DNA from 3 places in the Catenibacterium faecis genome. Region 2 is predicted to be linked to each of the others. Evidence: a T-box and tRNA genes for the amino acid it is inferred to sense, from the RefSeq annotation. Region 2 holds a T-box; the other regions hold tRNA genes.

Region 1 (3,286 bases), on a different contig from region 2:
CATATTTAACATAATGGTTAAACTTGATATTCTTATCAATACGTGATTTACGAATATAGTTACTACTAATACTTAAATCATAGAAGTAGTCTGTTGCTTTTTCTGGAGATTCATTATAAAGAGTGTTGAACTTATTTACTACTTCACTAGGACGAGGCATGAGGCAGTTCATAAGTCTTGTATCAAATAAATCTTTTTCAGTCACAGAATCTGAAATCATACCTTTTTCTACTGCATAGTCAAGAATATGATCAATGATATCCTGTGCTGTTTCTAATTTTTCATCGATTTCTTCTAGTTCAAATTCATCTAACTGAAGTAAGTCTAAAATTAAATTTGCGGCATAGTACAAATCATCTGTACCGATCATGCCTTTTTGTAACGCAAAGTTGAGTAATCTGTTAATCTGATGGTTCATTATGGGTTCTCCTCTTTTTTATTTTGTTATTTTCTTCATCTACTATGATAAACCTTTTAGTAAAATAATCAATACTTTTTTAATTATTTTTACTATTTTGTTTACTTGCTATTTTACTAAAATAAAAAAAGAGAAGTTTTATTACTTCTCTCTGCATGAATTTCTAATAACTAATTGACATGGTAATTGTATTCTACATGGATAGCTGATATCCTCTTCTGTGATCATTCTATGTAACAACGAAGCCCCCATCTCTCCCATCTCACTTGAAGGTGCATAGACAGTAGATAATGTAGGTCGTGTGAAGTTACATGCATCCACATCATTGAATCCCATAATAGACACTTCTTCTGGAACCTTGATTCCTGCATCTAATAAAGCCTGCATAGCACCCATCGCAAGAGGATCATTGGCACAGAATATTGCGGAAGGTATTTTTCCTTCTTCAATCACACGATTCATGACAGAATAACCTTCATCTCCAGTCATTTCATGACCGGTTGTAAATATCTCATATTTTATTCCTAAATATTCACAATATTTAATAAAGCTTTTCTTTCTAGAAATTGTTTGTAAAGACATCTCATCATATTCATTTCTTCCCATAAAACCAATCGTTTCATGTCCCTGCGAATGAAAATAGTTGACTACTTTACACATCGCGTCATCAAAATCCAATGAGATACAGACATTTGTGATAGGAGACAAATCCATATCCAGCAAAACAATTCTACTAGATAACTTACTAAATGTATCAAGATACTTCTTTTCAAACTTTCCAATACAAATAATACCATCCACACCTTCTAATACCTGTTTCATATTCATATCATCATATCTTACTTTTGTAGAAGCCATCTTTTCTTTTCTTAAATATTTCTCTACACCCTGTAAAATAGATAAGAAATAAGTATCTCTAAATTCCTGTTCAAATGTATAACACTGGATAATACCTATATTAAATGTTTTCTTCTTTTCTTTTGATTTTAAGGAGTAATTGAGTTCACTAGCCACTCTTAATATCTTCTCTTTTGTCTCAGGTAAAACCTTCAATGTTTTATCTTCATTTAATACTCTTGATACAGTTGCGATAGATACATCAGCTGCTTTCGCAACATCCTTAATTGTAGCCATTTATTTTTCCTCCTCAATATTACTATAATAATTAATATATCACAATCTAGATAAAATGAGGTAAAATTTTTAGTAATATTTTAACCAATTTTAACGATATATTATTTTTCCCTTATTTTCATTGTATATATCAAACATTTTTCTACCTTGCCTATAATTTCTTCATTTTTTTATTGACGAGTGTATTTCTACATGGTATTATAGGTGAGCAGTCAAGAAATGGGCCTGTAGCTCAGTTGGTTAGAGCGCACCCCTGATAAGGGTGAGGTCGATGGTTCAAATCCATTCAGGCCCACCATTTCTAAAACTGTTAAACATGGGCCTGTAGCTCAGTTGGTTAGAGCGCACCCCTGATAAGGGTGAGGTCGATGGTTCAAATCCATTCAGGCCCACCATGTTTATTTAAAATTTTTCTGGGGCCTTAGCTCAGCTGGGAGAGCGCCTGCTTTGCACGCAGGAGGTCAGGAGTTCGATCCTCCTAGGCTCCACCATTTATAAAAATCAGCAGACACATTTGTGTCTGTTTTTTTATTTCATTGCGTAAAAAAGAACCATAGTCCTATATAAAGGATTATGGTTCTTTACTTTTAGTAACCTGCCCCAGTGTCTGTATTCTTCATAATTTTTACAAGACGGCTTGTACCAAGTCTGTCAGCACCAAGTTCAATGAACTTTTCAGCATCATCAAATGAGCTAATACCACCTGCTGCTTTTACTTTAACTCCTTCACCTACATGATCATGCATTAACTTTACATCATCAAATGTAGCGCCTGCAGTTGAGAACCCTGTTGATGTCTTAATGTATTCTGCACCTGCATTTGTGACTAATTCACACATCTTGATCTTTTCTTCTTCTGTAAGAAGACATGTTTCAATAATAACCTTTAAAATTTTACCATCACATGCTTCATGAATCTGACGGATTTCATCTTCTACTTCTTCATATCTCTTATCTTTTAAAAATCCGATATTAATAACCATATCAATTTCAGATGCACCATTTGCGATAGCATCCTTTGTTTCAAATACTTTTACTGCAGTTGTACTGTATCCATTTGGGAATCCAATAACTGTACAGATGGGAAGTTTACCATCCACATATTCTGCTGCCTGTTTCACATAAGCAGCTGGAATACATGCAGATGCTGTACCATATTTGATTCCATCATCTAGGATCACCTTAATGTCTTCCCAAGTGGCACTCTGAGCCAATAATGTGTGGTCTACTTTTTTTAAAATATCATTTGTATTCATTTTATTTTTACCTCTCTTTTCATATACTATTATAACAGTTTATCTAAAATAAAGTAGTCAATTGTGTTCTCTGGCATCTTAATTCCAATTTTTTTGTAATTATTGCACCTATAATCGTAAATGTCTCAGTTGCTTCTTACTCCCTTTTTCCTGGTAAAAAGAACAAGTTAAGCTCAAATTATAGTTTTCTTTGTTTCTATATTCCTATAATGCTATAATGGGTGAAAGGTTAACGAGGAGGTTAAGATATGTTAGATGCATTTGCGAATAACTGGACAATACTTGTTGTTTCCTTCTTTATTTATAGTTTCTGTGGGTGGATCTGGGAATCACTTATCTGCCCTATTGCTACAGGTCATAAGATACATAACAGCGGTTTCTTAACTGGACCTTGCATTCCTATTTATGGATCAGGTGCGATTGTTGTATGTGCTTTGTTTCCTATTTCTAAAGATTGGTCTCTCATCTTTATAGAAGG
Region 2 (3,286 bases):
GATCCACATCAGCAGTCCATTGTAGAAAGTGTTATTGGTCATGAACTCAAAGTAGAAGCAGATGGAGGATTTGATGGGGCAGAAAATAAAAGAGTACTCATAGCGCCTGATTTCTATGAATTTGAACCTGAAGATTTTAAAGTCACAGTATTTCAAGTAGATTACAATGATACATTTGGAAAACTTAAACATTCCGATGTCTTAGGGGCTTTAATGCATTTAGGTATTAAGCGTCAATGTATCGGTGATATCAATGAAGAGCCACTTTCCTTTGCCTGTATGACAGAAAATAGCGATTATATTCGTATGAATCTCACACGTATCAAACGTTCTTCTATTCATTTAGTAGAAAGTAAAGAACGTCTTTCTATTCAGCAGGATACCTATACTAAAACAGTGATCGTTTCTTCTTTGCGTTTAGATAAGATGGTTGCGCAATTATTTGGCATCTCTCGCAATAAAGCAGTAGAAGCCATTCGTGGTCAGTATGTCAAGCTTAATTACAAAGTTATTGAAGATATTTCAAAAATATGCGATAATAACGTTATAATATCTTTACGTCATCATGGCCGAGTAAAGATATTCATAACAGATAGAAGAACAAAGCAGGATAATTATGTAATAGAAGGCCAATATTATCGATGAGGGGACACGGTTATGGGATACATGTTCAATAAGCAGCTTCGTGGATATAATACTGAAGAAGTCGATGATACGATTGAGACTTTAGAAAAGAAAATTCAGGAAACTACTTTACAAATCAGAAGACTTGAAAAAGAATTGGATAAAGTTAAAAAAGAAAATATCGCGATGGCTAATCGTCAATCTATTGAACGAAAGACCAATGAAGAGATTTCCCGTCTTGCTTTAAAGGAAGCCAGTGAACTCATTACAAAGGCGAAGCATAATGCGAATATGATTCTTAAAGAGTCTATGAATTATGTGAAGGGTTTAAGTGATGAAGTAGAAGGCTTTAAGGATGAAGCAAAAGATTTTAGGGCTGAAATTGTAAAAATCAGCACAGAATTGCTAGAAACTATTGACAAATCAGAAATTTTTAGTTTAATTAATGAAGAAGAAAAAAAAAGCGAAGAAAGAGAGCGCTGATCAAGAGAACTTATAGAGAAACCGTGGGTGGTGGAAACGGTGAAGGTGTATTGGTCAGGAATCACTCTGGAGCTGCATCCTGAATAAAGTAGGGAATGCCGTTGATTGCGTTAAGATCTTAAGTGCATATCGAATGATATGAACAAAGGTGGTACCGCGTGCAAACGTCCTTTATGAAGGACGTTTTTTTATTTGTGAAAGGGGATATATATGAATTACAAAAGCACACTCTTAATGCCAAAAACTGATTTTGAGATGCGTGGTAAGCTTCCTACTAAGGAACCTGCTTACGTAGAAAGATGGCAGAACGCTAACATGTATGAAAAGGTGATCAAGCAGAATGAAGGAAAAGAACATTTCATTTTCCATGATGGACCTCCATATGCAAATGGTAATATGCATGTTGGACATATGTTAAATAAGGTTATTAAAGACGTTATTTGTCGTTATAAGAATATGGAAGGTTTCTATACACCATATATTCCAGGATGGGATACTCATGGTTTACCTATCGAAAATGCAATTCAGAAGCAGGGTGTAGATAGAAAATCTATGTCTACTGCAAAGTTCAGAGAAAAATGTTATGCATATGCATTAAAGCAGGTTGAACGTCAGATGCAGCAGTGTATCCGTGTAGGTACATTTGCAGACTACAAACATCCATATTTAACTTTACATAAAGAATTTGAAGCAAGACAGATTGATGTATTTGCGAAAATGGCTGTAGATGGATTAATCTATAAAGGATTAAAGCCAGTATATTGGTCACCTTCATCTGAATCAGCATTAGCTGAAGCAGAAGTAGAATACCATGATGTAAAATCACCTACTATCTATGTACGTTTCAAGGTAAAAGATGGTAAAGGTATCTTAGAAGGTGATGATAACTACTTTGTAATCTGGACTACTACTCCTTGGACAATCCCAGGAAACCAGGCAATCTGTTTAAACCCACGTTTCACTTATGCATTAGTTAAATCTGAAAAAGGTAATCTTGTTGTCTTAGAAGAATTAGTTGATTCATTATGGGAAACATTTGGATTAAAAGAAAAAGAAATCTTAAAACGTTTCAAGGGTGAAGAATTAGAATACATCACATGTACTCATCCACTTTATCCAGAAAGAGAATCATTAGTTATCATGGGTGACCATGTTACAACTGATTCAGGTACTGGATGCGTTCATACAGCAAGTGGATTTGGTGTAGACGACTTTAACATCTGTCAGAAATATAAATTACCAGTACTTGTAAACGTTGATGAACATGGCTGCATGATGGAATCATGTGGTGAATGGCTTGCAGGTCAGTATGTTGATGATGCAAACAAGACTGTTACAGTAAAACTAGAAGAATTAGGCGCTTTATTAAATCTTACTTGGATTACACATAGCTACCCTCATGACTGGCGTACTAAGAAGCCTATCATCTTTAGAGCAACTGACCAGTGGTTCTGTTCTATCGATAAGATCAGAGAAAAACTATTAAGTGAAATCGATAGCGTTAACTGGATCAATGAATGGGGTCATATTAGAATCTATAACATGATTAAAGACCGTGGTGACTGGTGTATCTCAAGACAGAGAACTTGGGGTGTTCCAATTCCAATCTTCTATTGTGAAGATGGTACTCCTGTAATTGATCAGAAAGTATTTGATCATGTATCAGCACTATTTAGAGAATTCGGTTCAAACGTATGGTTTGAAAGAGATGAAAAAGATTTATTGCCAGAAGGTTATACAAACGAACATTCACCAAATGGTATCTTCAAGAAAGAAAAAGATATCATGGACGTATGGTTTGACTCAGGTTCATCACATACTGGTGTATTAGTAGAAAGAGGATTAGGCTATCCAGCTGATCTATACTTCGAAGGTAGTGACCAGTATCGTGGATGGTTCAACTCTTCATTAATCATCGGTACTGCAGTACATGGTAAAGCACCATATAAGACTGTCTTATCTCATGGTTTCACTCTTGATGGTAAGGGATTAAAGATGAGTAAGTCTGGTGGTAACGCTGTAGATCCAATCAAGACAATCAATAAATGGGGTGCTGACATCTTAAGATTATGGGCTACTACTGTAGACTTCCAGTCAGATGTACGTATCTCTGATGATATCTTAAAGAAAGTATCTGAAAGCTATCGTAAGGTAAGAAATACTATGCGTTTCTTACTTG
Region 3 (3,286 bases), on a different contig from region 2:
GGATATGGACAAGCGTATCAAAGACAATAACATTCACTTAGCGGTTTTCTGTTCTCCTCATAATCCATGTGGACGTGTATGGGAAAAAGAAGAACTTGAACAGGCAATGAATGTTTTTAAAGAAAATGATGTCATTGTCGTATCAGATGAAATATGGTCAGACATTGTATTTACGGGATATAAGCATATTCCTACTTATAGTATTAGTGAAGATGCTAAAAGACGCACAATCTCTATTTATGCACCGAGTAAGACATTTAACTTAGCAGGACTTATTGGCAGCTATCATATTATTTGTGATGACTATTTAAGAGAACAGCTCAACAAAGTAGCTACTTCAACACATTACAATAGTATGAACGTTTTATCCATGCATGCTTTAATAGGTGCCTATCGTGAAGAATCTATTGAATGGGTGAATGAATTAAATCAGGTACTTGAACAGAATATGAAATATACCTATAACTTTATTAAAAACAATGTAGAAGGTATTGAAGTATCTCAAACGCAGGGGACTTATATGGTGTTCCTACATTGTGAAGACTACTGTCTAAAGAATCATCTGACTATTGATGAACTTATTCAAAAAGGATGGGATGTAGGTGTAGACTGGCAAAGTGGTGTTCAGTTCCATGATCCATGGGGTATAAGACTCAACATTGCATTACCACATGAATTATTACAGGAAGCTATGCAAAGATTAAAAGAATACGTATTCTAACGTGAAAAGGACAGCCTCTAAACGGCTGTCCTTTAATAATAGGTAAAAAAGGGGCTGTAACGGGTAAATAACTCATTATAGTTTCATAAAAAGCAAAATGCGGACCGTGACCCTCAAAAAAGTGAGACAATTCACCTATTGAGGAGTAATTTGAAAGACTCATGATGCATTCAAAGGGAGTACGAACAGGAAGCTTTCGGCAACGAGTGAAGTTGGAAACAGGGTCATTGCAGTAGCACTTCAGACTATCAAGAGCCACATCCATAGAGCGTCCAAGAATAGTCTTAACCTTTGTGGTGAGTAGAGAATGTTGTGTTTGCTTTGTTTCATAATAGTTTAACTACTAAAAAGGGCTAGAAATGAATATTCATTCATTTCTAGCCACACGATTTTTATCATTTGTCAACAGTTTGATAAAAAATAAAAACCTCCTCAATTTCAAATTGAGGAGGTTCTTCGGCATTTAATTGCCTAATTTCTTCTACTATAGGATTGATTTATAATTGGTGGAGCCTAGGAGGATCGAACTCCTGACCTCCTGCGTGCAAAGCAGGCGCTCTCCCAGCTGAGCTAAGGCCCCAAAGAAATTTTAAATAAACATGGTGGGCCTGAATGGATTTGAACCATCGACCTCACCCTTATCAGGGGTGCGCTCTAACCAACTGAGCTACAGGCCCATGTTTAACAGTTTTAGAAATGGTGGGCCTGAATGGATTTGAACCATCGACCTCACCCTTATCAGGGGTGCGCTCTAACCAACTGAGCTACAGGCCCATTTCTTGACTGCTCACCTATAATACCATGTAGAAATACACTCGTCAACAAAAAAATACATAAAATTAAACAATAAATAAATAAAGTCCCATTTTTAAGGGACTTTATTCGACTTTATTCGTTCTTAATTTTCTTTTAAATGGGCAATATCGATATATGAAGGAATACCATTCTTATAAGTAATAGCGATTTCACCCTGAATTAATGGATATAAGTAATCATAAAGTTCTTGAGTGATATCATTACCTTCTTTAGTAATCCACTCTGCTGGAACTTTCTGTTCTAGGTTCGCAATATCCTGTACATTACTATAGATACATTCTGCAGTATATGGATCATTGCTAGTTCTCTTAACACCCATCATAACATTTGTATGATCAGCAAGTGCTGTTTCTACAGCCTTTTTACCAATAAAGAAAGATTCATCAATATCTACTTTAGAGGCAATATGCATTGCACATCTTTGTAGTACATTTAATTCGATACTTCTTACTTTACATCCAAAATGTTCTTTACAGATATTTTCTAATACCTTACCAGTACCAAAATGGATTGGATGACCAAATGCATCATACTGTTGTGAATCACCACTATCTAAGAAGTTTCCGTTTTCATCATGAATACCTTCACTTACTGCAATCATGATAGAAGACTTTTCTTTGAACTTTTCTTCAATATCCTTCAAGAAACGTTCTTTATCAAATACGACTTCCGGTAAATAAATGAGATCAGGGGCATCATTACATTCAGTTCTTGCAAGTGCACTTGCAGCAGTTAACCAACCTGCATTACGTCCCATGATTTCTACAATAGTAATTGCATCTAGCTTATAGATAGAAGAATCATAAGCAATTTCTAACATAGAGCTTGCAACATACTTTGCAGCTGAACCAAAGCCTGGAGTATGATCTGTACCCATCAAATCATTATCAATAGTCTTTGGAATTCCAATGAAGTGAATAGGGGAATTGATTGTTTCACCATAAGCTGCAAGTTTAGCCACAGTGTCCATAGAATCATTTCCACCAATATAGAAGAAATCAGTGATTTCTAAATCATTAAACTTTTTAAATAACAAGTCGTAAGTGTCTTTATCATCACTTACTGTAGGCAGCTTATAACGACAGCTTCCTAAATACATTGCTGGGGAATGCTTTAATGCATCAATTTTTTCCTCAGAATTAAATGTTGTACCTAGATCCATGAAGTGATCTTCTAATAGTCCCTGGATACCATTAACCATACCATAAATATGAGTAAATCCTTCTTCCTGGCATTGAGTAATAACACCTGCAAGAGAGGCGTTGATGGCAACCGTAGGCCCACCAGACTGACCAATAAAACAATTTTTCGTATTCATTTTATGCTCCTTTTGTATATTTCATCTCCATTTTAACATTAAATGCATTTGATAGAAAGATTTAATAGTAAAAATACAGGGTGATAATTAATTATACTAAAAAGGATACCCCCTAAGGATATCCTATTTGCTGCGGAATTTTATAAAACTAATGAATGCAGCAACAAGTACAATCATTGCGCCTACAAAACCGATGAAGTTTAAAGAAGTGTTTGTATAAACGACTCCACCTAGCCAGGTACCACTTCCAATCCCTAGATTGAAGATAGCTGAGAAAATTGCCATGGCAACAGATGAAGCGGCTGTAGAAACACATCCAATGATTTCAGCCTGAAAGCTTGTTTGAAAAGCCATTGCGGCTATACCCCAGATAGCACATACTAATATGATCATATACATATTGATTGAAGCAGGATATAGAAGGCCTAGAG

What was found. A T-box is a leader RNA that pairs with one kind of tRNA and senses whether it is charged. The one in region 2 lies ahead of ileS (isoleucine--tRNA ligase), so its partner is inferred to be a tRNA-Ile.
Region 1: it encodes a tRNA-Ile, which carries the amino acid that the T-box ahead of ileS (isoleucine--tRNA ligase) is inferred to sense. The anticodon was not compared.
Region 3: it encodes a tRNA-Ile, which carries the amino acid that the T-box ahead of ileS (isoleucine--tRNA ligase) is inferred to sense. The anticodon was not compared.

Annotation. Positions count from the first base shown of each region.
Region 1 covers NZ_JACRWG010000062.1:6,169-9,454, reverse strand. The annotation lists gene galT (UDP-glucose--hexose-1-phosphate uridylyltransferase) at 1-418, opposite strand, end outside; gene H8909_RS11135 (LacI family DNA-binding transcriptional regulator) at 560-1,552, opposite strand; tRNA gene H8909_RS11130 (tRNA-Ile) at 1,774-1,850, shown strand; tRNA gene H8909_RS11125 (tRNA-Ile) at 1,871-1,947, shown strand; tRNA gene H8909_RS11120 (tRNA-Ala) at 1,968-2,043, shown strand; gene deoC (deoxyribose-phosphate aldolase) at 2,140-2,808, opposite strand; gene H8909_RS11110 (putative ABC transporter permease) at 3,057-3,286, shown strand, end outside.
Region 2 covers NZ_JACRWG010000014.1:35,258-38,543, reverse strand. The annotation lists gene H8909_RS04935 (YlmH family RNA-binding protein) at 1-645, shown strand, start outside; gene H8909_RS04930 (DivIVA domain-containing protein) at 658-1,107, shown strand; T-box leader at 1,082-1,282, shown strand; gene ileS (isoleucine--tRNA ligase) at 1,318-3,286, shown strand, end outside.
Region 3 covers NZ_JACRWG010000039.1:5,946-9,231, forward strand. The annotation lists gene H8909_RS09005 (MalY/PatB family protein) at 1-721, shown strand, start outside; tRNA gene H8909_RS09010 (tRNA-Ala) at 1,226-1,301, opposite strand; tRNA gene H8909_RS09015 (tRNA-Ile) at 1,322-1,398, opposite strand; tRNA gene H8909_RS09020 (tRNA-Ile) at 1,419-1,495, opposite strand; gene H8909_RS09025 (6-phosphofructokinase) at 1,620-2,855, opposite strand; gene H8909_RS09030 (sugar transporter) at 2,979-3,286, opposite strand, start outside.